Regions from separate parts of the Pseudomonas sp. FW305-96 genome, predicted to be linked through region 3. Evidence: riboswitches for the same ligand, from Rfam matches in the RefSeq annotation. Region 3 holds a riboswitch; each other region holds the start of a gene.
What was found. A riboswitch is a leader RNA that binds a small molecule or an ion and turns the genes downstream of it on or off. The one in region 3 is predicted to bind cobalamin.

Region 1 (3,242 bases), on a different contig from region 3:
TGGCTGTCGTGGTGGGTGCGGCGGCCATCGATATGCGCCTCGGACTCGGCGCCCACGCCCAGCAGCACCTCCAGCGGCAGGCGACCACTGCTGGCCTCGATCACCTTGACCGCCGGCGGCAGCTCCTCGGCCACTTCGGCACGGACCTTGGCCAGGCCCTCGGCATCGATCAGGTCGGCCTTGTTCAGTACCACCAGGTCGGCGCTGGCCAGCTGGTCGGCGAACAGTTCGTGCAGCGGCGACTCGTGATCGAGGTTGGGGTCAAGCTTGCGCTGGGCGTCGACCTGGTCCGGGTAGGCGGCAAAGGTGCCGGCGGCCACGGCCGGGCTGTCGACCACGGTGATCACCGCATCGACCGTGCAGGCGTTGCGGATCTCCGGCCACTGGAAGGCCTGCACCAGGGGTTTTGGCAGGGCCAGGCCGCTGGTTTCGATAAGGATATGGTCGAGATCGCCGCGGCGCGCCACCAGCTCGCGCATCACCGGGAAGAATTCTTCCTGCACGGTGCAGCACAGGCAGCCGTTGGCCAACTCGTAGACGCGGCCGTTGGCCTCTTCCTCGGAGCAGCCGATGCTGCACTGCTTGAGGATCTCGCCATCGATGCCCAGCTCGCCGAATTCGTTGACGATTACCGCGATGCGGCGGCCCTGGGCGTTGTCGAGCATATGGCGCAGCAAGGTGGTCTTGCCCGAACCGAGGAAGCCGGTGACGATGGTGACGGGAAGCTTGGCCAGTGTTTTCATGTCGCGATGCCCTTGGCAGCAATGGCGCGGGCATGCAGGACGACAGCCACGGCCCGTGTCGGCCTGACTGTTTCGCCACCGGATCACCCCGCCCGGTTGAAAGTCGAAAACGTTGCGAGGCAGGTCTCCTGGCTTGCACCGCCGGCCATCAAAGCCGGTGGGATGGCGCCTTCCCGCGCGTGCGCAGTGGCTGTGCCGAACCCTTCAGTGCCTACAGTTGCGGGGGCAGCCGCGGCTTGTACCGCGTTCCCGTCTTAGCCCGGGACAACGCCCGGGAACCTCGAACCGGCAAGGCTACGCAGTGCCTGCCTGGCGGTCAACCGCCGCGGCGATTGACGCAGGCCCGGCCCCGTGATTTGCTAGCGCATTGCGTTCAGGTGCCCCCAACGGGGGTGAAACGGGAAACCGGTGCGTCGCGCCTCCTTTAGAAGAGGGCCGACAAAGCCGGTGCTGCCCCCGCAACGGTAAGCGAGAGAAGCGTCCAGACCACTGTGCCCATCGTGCGGCATGGGAAGGTGGCGTTTGATCAATGGAGCCCCGCTCCGCCTCGCCAGCCCGGAGACCGGCCTGACATGCTTGCAGAACACCCCGCAGTGGGCGGGCGCTGTCGTATCACCCGGGCCAGCCGTGCCCGGGGGCGTCGCGCCTGCCCGTTGCCACAACAAAAGCAGCAGAGGAACGCGTCATGCCCATCACCCACGCCAAACCCAGTATCGCCACCCCCGTCAGTCTCAGCCAGCGCCTGATCGTCGCGGTCGGCGCGAGCCTGCTGGGCCTGTGCCTGGTGTACTTCGCCGGTTTCTCGCACATCGAGGCGGTGCACAACGCCGCCCACGACACCCGCCACAGCGCCGCCTTCCCTTGCCACTGAGTACGCCCGCATGATCACGCGCATCGCCCGTACCGCGGGTTTCAGCGGCCTGCTCGCCGCCCTGCTGCTGACCCTGCTGCAAAGCTTCTGGGTCGCCCCGCTGATTCTCCAGGCGGAAACCTATGAAACCGCCACCCCCGCCGCCGAACATCATGAACATGGCGAGGCCGCCGCGCCTCATGAGCACAGCGCCGAGGCCTGGGCGCCCGAAGATGGCTGGCAGCGTATCCTGTCCACCACAGGCGGCAACCTGGTGGTCGCCGTCGGCTTCGCCCTGATCCTCGCCGCCCTGTACAGCCTGCGTGCCCCGGGCCGCGTGGCGACCGGCGCGCTGTGGGGCCTGGCGGGCTTCGCCGTGTTCTGCCTGGCGCCGACCCTGGGCCTGCCACCGGAACTGCCCGGCACCGCCGCCGCCGACCTTGGTCAGCGCCAGACTTGGTGGATCGGCACCGCCGCCGCCACTGCCGCTGGCCTGGCGTTGCTGGTGTTCGCCCAGCACTGGCTGTTCAAGGTGCTCGGAGTCGCCCTGCTGGTGATCCCGCACCTGATCGGCGCGCCACAGCCAGCGGTTCATGAAAGCCTGGCCCCCGAGGCGCTGGAGACCCAGTTCAAGATCGCTTCGTGGCTGACCAACGCCGCGTTCTGGGTGGCCCTGGGCCTGCTCAGCGCCTGGTTGTTCCGCCGCTCCAGCCAGCACTGATGCGCGACCTTGTTCCCCAGCCGGCGTTGTATGCCGGCTTTGGTTGCCGCCGTGGCTGCCCGGTCGAAACGCTCGCGGTGCTGCTGCGCCAGACCCTGACCAACCACGCCCTGCCCCTGTCGGCGCTGAAGGCAATCGCCAGCATCGAACCCAAGGCGCGCGAGCCCGGCCTGCTGGCACTGGCCGAGCGGCTCGGGTTGCCGTTCATCTGCTTCGACAGCAGCCACTTGTCGACCTTCGAAGCGCTGCTCAGTCAGCGCTCGACAACGGTGTACGCCCAGACCGGCTGCTGGGGCGTCGCCGAAAGCGCAGCCCTGGCCCTGGCCGGGCGCACAGGCGCCGTGCCACGCCTGCATGTGCCAAGGCAAGGGCTCGGCGGCGCTACCCTGGCCCTGGCCATCGGCGGATAATCCGCCCCTTTTACCTGCAAGGAACCCCCATGACGGTCTATTTCATCGGCGCCGGCCCCGGCGATCCCGAGCTGATCACGGTCAAGGGCCAGCGCCTGATCCGCCAGTGCCCGGTGATCATCTACGCAGGTTCCCTGGTACCGGCTGCAGTGCTCGAGGGGCATCAGGCACACACCGTGCTCAACAGCGCCGAACTGCACCTGGAGCAGATCATCGAGGCCATGCGCCAGGCCCATGCCAACGGCCAGGACGTGGCCCGCGTGCACAGCGGCGACCCTAGCCTGTACGGCGCCATCGGCGAACAGATCCGCCACCTGCGTGAGTCGGGCATCGATTACCAGATCATCCCCGGAGTCACCGCCACTGCCGCCAGCGCCGCGCTGCTGGGTTGCGAGCTGACACTGCCGGACGTGGCGCAGACGGTGATCCTCACCCGCTACGGCGACAACTCGCCGATGCCGGCCGGTGAACAGCTGGCCGATCTGGCCCGCCATGGCAGCACCCTGGCCATCCACCTG
Region 2 (3,242 bases), on a different contig from region 3:
TCGAGCCGCGCGTAGTGGCGTGGGCCGTCACCGCTGTTGAGCGCCTTGTTGAAGCCGACCGAGGTTTCCATCGTGTCGTAGCGCCCGTAGCTGACGCGGCCCTCGAAGGTGTCCTCGTCGCGGTTGGCCAGTTTGGTGATCATGTTCAGGCTGCCGCCCACGGCGCCGCTGCCGTTGAGGAACGACGACGGCCCGCCGAGCAGTTCGACACGGTCGTAGATCCATGCCCCGACCGGGCGCCCGGCGGCGCCGTACTGCAGGTTGATGCCATTGAACAACTGGCTGACCTGGGCACCGTTGAAACCACGGTACGACACGTAGCCGCCCCAGCCGGGCGGTGCCGAGGCGTTGACCCCGGGCAGGGCGTTGGCGGCGTCCTGGAAGTTACGCGCGCCGATGCGTTCCATGGTCTTGCGGTCGGCGACGCTGACCGAGGCCGGGTTTTCGCGGGCGCTGAGGTTGAGCCGCGAGCCGCTTGCGATAGGCCGGTCGAGGTCCAGGGTGGTGGCTTCTTTGGGGGCGGCGGTGGCCGTGACGTTGCTGGCGGGCAGGGTGAGGGTGTCGTCCTGCGCCCAGGCGCAGGTTGCGCTGCCAACGAGCAGCGCCAGAGTGGTCATGCGGAACATGCAAGGCTTCCTGGCTGAAATCAATGAGCGCACGCCCGCTGCCGATCAGGCAGCACTCGGGCGTGGCGATGTCAGAACGCGAGAAGCGAAGCGGGAGAGGCGCGGGGATTGACCAGGGGCCAGCGCTGCTTGGGCAGGGTCGGCGCGGGTTGTCTGGGTAAGGGTTTGCTCGACTCCCCGGCGAGCAGGGCCAGCAGGCCGAAGAACACCGCCAGCAGGGTGGCGCTGAACAGGCTGGCGATCACGCAGTCGCCGCCGGCGGGCAGCACCGGGTCGGTGACGTCCTGATCGCCCTTGAACACGCCGCTGCTGTCGGCCGCGCACCAGGCGGCGTCATCCAGGCCGGCCAGGCGCAAGCCTGCCATCTGTCCATGGCCCATGGCGCACAGCAACGAGCCGAACAGGATGCTGAAATACAGCACCCAGGCGACTTGCGATCGTGTGTGGCGGGCCAGCTTCATCGGCAAAGCTCGAAGGGAATGGGAATGGGTTAGGCGTGCGGATTCTACAACTTTTGACACATCTGCCTAGAGTGAACAGCCGATAAAAAACATTCGAAACGATTCACCCGCCTCGCTTGACGCCCATTGGGCCCAGGTGTTCAGATGCCGATCGATTTCAGGTGCCCCATGCCGCCGCGCACGGGGTGAAACGGGAAACCGGTACGCGCTTCGCGCCAGTCCGGTGCTGCCCCCGCAACGGTATGCAAGTGATGCCTTCGACAGACCACTGTGGCCCGCGCGTCATGGGAAGGTGAAGACATCTAGGCTTTGCACGGAAAGTGCCTGCGCGACGATCATGCTGCGTTGAAAACAGGCTGGTGCGCCAGCCCGGTCGGAATGCTCATTTACAACCCGTAAAGTCGAGCGCGACTCCGACCGTTCCTCGCCTGTTTTCGCCTTGCCTGATCGCCGCTCGGCGACTTTCCGTACAAACCCTTGTCTTGCGAGCCCGGAGACCGGCCTGGAATGTTGTAGGCAAACTCCTGCGGTGGGCGGGCATGGGCCGGTATTGGCGTGTGCGCGATCCGTGCTCCTGCGTGCTTCTGCGAAAGTCACTTTCGAGAAGAGCATGATTGCTGTGATTCACTCCCGACGTCGTTTCCCCAAGGCCCGGACCTTGTTCCTGGGCTGCCTGGTCAGCCCCCTGGCACTGGCCGAAAACACCCCCCTGATCCTCGACCAGCAGATCGTCGCCGCGCCGTCGGTGGAGTCGACCACGGTCGCCGCCGATGTCTACCGCTACCTGGACGGCGCCCGCCAGCACCGGCTGAGCCTGCTGGTGGAGAACCTGTTCGACCGCGACTATGTCACCAGTCGGGCGAGTAACGTTGACAATCTCGGGCGGCCGTTCACCAGCGAACTGCGCTACACCTACACCTTCTGAGGGGCGTGAGCATGGACTACCAGCGCGTGTTGTTCGTCGGCCCCGGCCTGGGTGGCGGCTCGGCGGCGGAAGCTTTTGGCGCCGAGATTCGTGACCTGCGTGGCCACGAGGCGGGCCGGGATATCGTCGACACCCTGGAGGGGTTCGACGGGCTCTGGGCGGTGATCCGCGAGGCCCTCGACCAGGGCGTGGAACGCCTGCTGGTGGTGGACCTGGAACCCACCTCGGACAGCGCCTACCTGGACTGGCTGCGCGATGAGCTGGGGCGCGTGGCGCAAGGTCGGGCCGGCGTCTGGGTCACGGCCCAGGCCCTTGGGCGGCGCGGCCTGGATGCGCGAGCGGCCTGTGCCAGCATCGGCGAACATGCCCGCCACCTGGCGTGCGACCAGGTCAACGCGGTGGCCAGCGACCCGGACTGGTCGCGGGTGCCCGAGCATGCCCGCCAGGTGTTCCTCTGCACCGGCCCCCGCTGCGTGCGGCGCGGCGCCTTGCCGCTATGGAAATGCCTGCGCCGGCTGCTGCTGGAGCTTGCCCTGATCGAGACCCCGGGCGGCGTGCTGCTGACCCGCACCGGTTGCCAGTTTCCCTGCAACCTGGGGCCCGTGTTGACGGTGCATCCGGACGGCTGCTGGTATCGGGTACGTGATGATCGGGAGGTGGAGGAATTGGTGGAAACGCATCTGCAGGGAGGAAGGATCGCCGAAGGACTGTTGATCAAGGGAAGGGCGTGCGATGCGTAAAGCCTGGCTACTGTCCCTGGCCTTGTGCTGTGGCACACCTGCCCTGGCCGGCAGCTATCGCAACTGCGGGCAGGACTGGCAACGGCCCGCTGCGGCGCCTGCGCGTATCCTCGCCCTCAACCAGCACGCGGCCGACCTGCTGCTCGCCCTCGGCGCGGGTCCGTCGATGGTCGGGGTGGCCTACCTGGACGACAACGGCGCCGCCTACAAGCAGGGCCGCTACCAAGGTGTGCCAGTGATTGCCCGGGAGTATCCGGCCAGCGAAGTGTTGTACGCGCAAAGGCCGGATCTGGTGGTCGGCGGATTCGCCACGGCCTTTGGCGATGGGATCACCTCGCGCAGCAGATTGGCCGGCAACGGGATTGCCACCTACCTGCTCGAGTCGGCCTGTAACGGCCACTCGCTGGACTACTACGGCCATGTCCGGCGAGACCTGACTGTGCTTGGCGAGCTGTTGGGCAGACAGGCGAGGGCGCAGGCATTGATCGAG
Region 3 (3,242 bases):
GGCGCTGACCGCGCTATCGGGCGGGCTGGCCAGGGCGAAGGTCGCCTGGCCGACAAGGCTCAGGGCCACGCAGTCTTCGTCACGGGCGGGGCGAATCTGGTAGGGCATGGCAACATCCTGTCGGGCAGCCGGGTCACGTTCGACAATGCCAGCCCCACCCCATGGGTGCAAGTTCAGGCGTCGCCATGGGCCTGGCGCTTGAGCTTCTCGGTGTCGACCCGCACAAATACCGAATCGGCGGTGACCGTCAGTACATCCCCGGCCCAGACCTCGCAGATCACCCGGGTCTTGCGCCCCAGCTCACCCTCGACCCGGGCCTTGAGCAGCAGTTCGACGCCCATGGGCGTGGGCTTGAGGTAGGTCAGGCCAAGCTGGCCGGTGACGCAGTCGATACGTGGCAAGGTGCCAGGTTCGCGGCCTTCGGCACGGTAGTGACAGGCCATGGCGGTCCAGTTGGAGTGGCAGTCGACCAGCATGGCCAGCAGGCCACCGTAGACCAGGCCGGGCCAGCCGGTGAAAGTCGGGTCGGGGGTATGCCGGCACGACAGGTGGATGCCGTCGGCGTCCCAGTGGCTCTGCACATGCAGGCCGCTGGGGTGGGAACAGCCGCAGCCGTAGCAGATGCCTTCGGGGGCGGCGAGTTGTTGCAGGGACAGGGCGTGCTCGGTCATACGCGTCCTTGGCTTGTTGGTGTTGGATAAGGAGGCTGGCTGCCGATGGTAGCGCCCTGCGCGGCCTGCGCCAATCCACGAGGCCTGGCCGCAGACAATACCTGCCTGACGGCAACCGCTCTGAACCGCGATTCAGCAAGATTCAGCCCACCCATCCAGACGATTGACTCTCTGCCCGTTCGGTGGTCAGATGCGCGCCAGTTTCAGGTGCCCTGCGCCGCCGCGCGCAAGGTGAAACGGGAAGCCGGTGAGTCGATACCACGACAAGTCCGGCGCTGCCCCCGCAACGGTAAGCGAGCGAACCCTTCGACAGACCACTGTGCACACGCATGGGAAGGTGAAGGTTACATGCCCCTCGCAAGCCCGGAGACCGGCCTGAGGCTTCACTTGGCAACCCGCGGTGGGCGGGCGCAGGCCGGTATTCGCGTGCGCGCCTGCGCGCGCTTCGCCGTTGCGTGTTTTCCACCGGGATCCATTCTTTCCTGCAGCAGTGGAACGACATGTCCCGTATCAACAAGCTTCACACCCTGGCGGCCTGCCTGGCCGTGTCCCTGCCGGCGCTGGCCGACGAGCAGCCCAGCCCTGCGCTCACCCTGCCCTCCACGGCGATCACCGACAGCCGCGACCCGCAGACCGTCGACCTGGCCACCCCCACCCAGGCCGGTTCACGCCTGAACCTCAGTGCCCTGGAAACCCCGGCGAGCACCAGCAGCATCACCGCCGCGCAGATCATGCAACGCAACAACACCACGGTGCAGGATGCCGTGACCCGCTCGCCGGGCATCACCTTCATCGGTACCCCTGGCGATGGCGGCACCGGCTTGTCGGCGCGCGGTTTCACGGGCCAGAGTTCGGTGATGACCCTGTTCGACGGGTCGCGCCTGTACGCCGGTGCCGGCACCCTCACCTACCCGGTCGATCCCTGGATGGTCGAGCGTATCGATGTGATCCGTGGGCCTGCCTCGGTGCTGTATGGCGAAGGCGCCACCGGGGCAACGGTCAACGTGATTCCGAAAAAGCCCTTCAGCGGTGATATCCGCAACCACCTGCGCCTGGGCTATGGCTCCTGGGACCGCCAGCAACTGGGGCTGGACAGCGGCGGCAGCCTGAGCGAGCGCCTGAGCTACCGCGCCACCCTGAACCAGCAGGCGGGCAACGGCTGGGTCGACCGCACCGATTCGCGCAGCCTGGCGTTTTCCGGCGCGCTGCGCTTCGATGCCAGTGACGACCTGAGTTTCACCTTGTCCCACGAACGCGGCGACGCGCAACCTGCCAACTACTACGGCACGCCGCTGATCGACGGCCATCTGCGCAGCAGCGTGCGCAACAAGAACTACAACGTCAGCAATGACGAACAGCGCTACCACGATGAATGGACGCGACTGACCAGCGACTGGAACATCAGCGACAGCATCAGCGCCAGCAACCAGCTGTACTACATCAAGAGCCGTCGCCACTGGCGCAATGCCGAGGAATACGCCTGGGATGCCGGTGTGATCCAGCGCGGCAGTTTCCTGGAGATCAAGCACAACCAGGAGCAGATCGGCGACCGCCAGAGCTTCACCTTCGATCACTCGCTGTTCGGCCTGGCCAGCAAGACCGTGGTGGGCGCCGAGTACAACAAGATCCGCTTCAACATTGACAGCAACTCGCCCTACGAAGATGGCTACACCGACCCGCTCGACCCTTGGCGGCCGGCACCCGGCGGGTTCCACAGTGCCGATCCGACGCGCCCGCAGACGCTGTCGAAAACCAGCACCTTCTCGCTGTTCGCCGAAAACCGCACGCAACTGACCGAGCGCCTGTCGCTGGTCACCGGCATACGCCGCGACCAGAACCACATCGACCGCAACGACCTGGTGAAGGACACTCGCGAAGACCAGAGCCTGCGTGGCGGCAACTGGCGCGCCGGCCTGGTGTACGCGCTGACTGACGATCTGTCGGTGTACGGCCAGTACTCCACCAGCGAGGATGGTGTCGGTGACCTGCTGACCCTGCGCCCGGAGCAACGCCTTGAACTGACCGAAGCCAAGCAGACCGAATTCGGCCTCAAGCAACGGTTCTGGGACGGACGCGGCGAATGGACGTTGGCGGCCTACCACATCGTCAAGAAGAAGCTGCCGGTGTACGACGTGGTCTCCAAGCGCAGCCAGCAGGCAGGCCAACAGACCTCCGATGGCCTGGAGGCAAGCCTGGAGCTGGCACTGGGCAATCAATGGCAACTGTCGGGTAACGCTGCCCTGGTGCGCGCCAAGTACGATGACTTCACTCAGCTCAGCCGAGGCGTTTCCTACGACCGGTCTGGCAACCACCCGCAGGACGTCCCACGTCGTACCGCCAACCTGTGGCTGAGCAAAGGCTTCGGGCAAAGCGTCGACACCGGTATTGGCCTGCGCTACGTAGACGCCCGCTATACCAGCGCCGCCAATGACCAACGCGTGCCGGGCTACACCGTGGTCGATGCTAACATCGGCTGGCAGGTGCTGCCCGACGTGCGCCTGGGCCTGCAGGTGAACAATCTGTTCGATCGCGAGTACGCCCAGTCGAGCTACAGCGGCGAACAGTGGCTGC

Region 1: it holds a riboswitch for cobalamin, as region 3 does, so the genes downstream of both, AC3WL2_RS12170 (CbtB domain-containing protein) here and AC3WL2_RS21045 (TonB-dependent receptor) in region 3, are expected to answer to the same signal.
Region 2: it holds a riboswitch for cobalamin, as region 3 does, so the genes downstream of both, AC3WL2_RS24420 (hypothetical protein) here and AC3WL2_RS21045 (TonB-dependent receptor) in region 3, are expected to answer to the same signal.

What each region holds. Positions count from the first base shown of each region.
Region 1 covers NZ_JBYSYW010000013.1:20,241-23,482, forward strand. Annotated here, with positions in the region: gene cobW (cobalamin biosynthesis protein CobW) at 1-743, opposite strand, end outside; cobalamin riboswitch at 845-1,041, opposite strand; cobalamin riboswitch at 1,103-1,328, shown strand; gene AC3WL2_RS12170 (CbtB domain-containing protein) at 1,429-1,614, shown strand; gene AC3WL2_RS12175 (CbtA family protein) at 1,625-2,314, shown strand; gene AC3WL2_RS12180 (cobalamin biosynthesis protein) at 2,314-2,724, shown strand; gene cobM (precorrin-4 C(11)-methyltransferase) at 2,754-3,242, shown strand, end outside.
Region 2 covers NZ_JBYSYW010000047.1:12,686-15,927, reverse strand. Annotated here, with positions in the region: gene AC3WL2_RS24430 (TonB-dependent receptor) at 1-626, opposite strand, end outside; gene AC3WL2_RS24425 (DUF2946 family protein) at 698-1,087, opposite strand; cobalamin riboswitch at 1,230-1,607, shown strand; gene AC3WL2_RS24420 (hypothetical protein) at 1,698-2,012, shown strand; gene AC3WL2_RS24415 ((2Fe-2S) ferredoxin domain-containing protein) at 2,024-2,752, shown strand; gene AC3WL2_RS24410 (ABC transporter substrate-binding protein) at 2,745-3,242, shown strand, end outside.
Region 3 covers NZ_JBYSYW010000033.1:42,140-45,381, reverse strand. Annotated here, with positions in the region: gene AC3WL2_RS21055 (GNAT family N-acetyltransferase) at 1-108, opposite strand, end outside; gene AC3WL2_RS21050 (PaaI family thioesterase) at 174-671, opposite strand; cobalamin riboswitch at 860-1,064, shown strand; gene AC3WL2_RS21045 (TonB-dependent receptor) at 1,172-3,242, shown strand, end outside.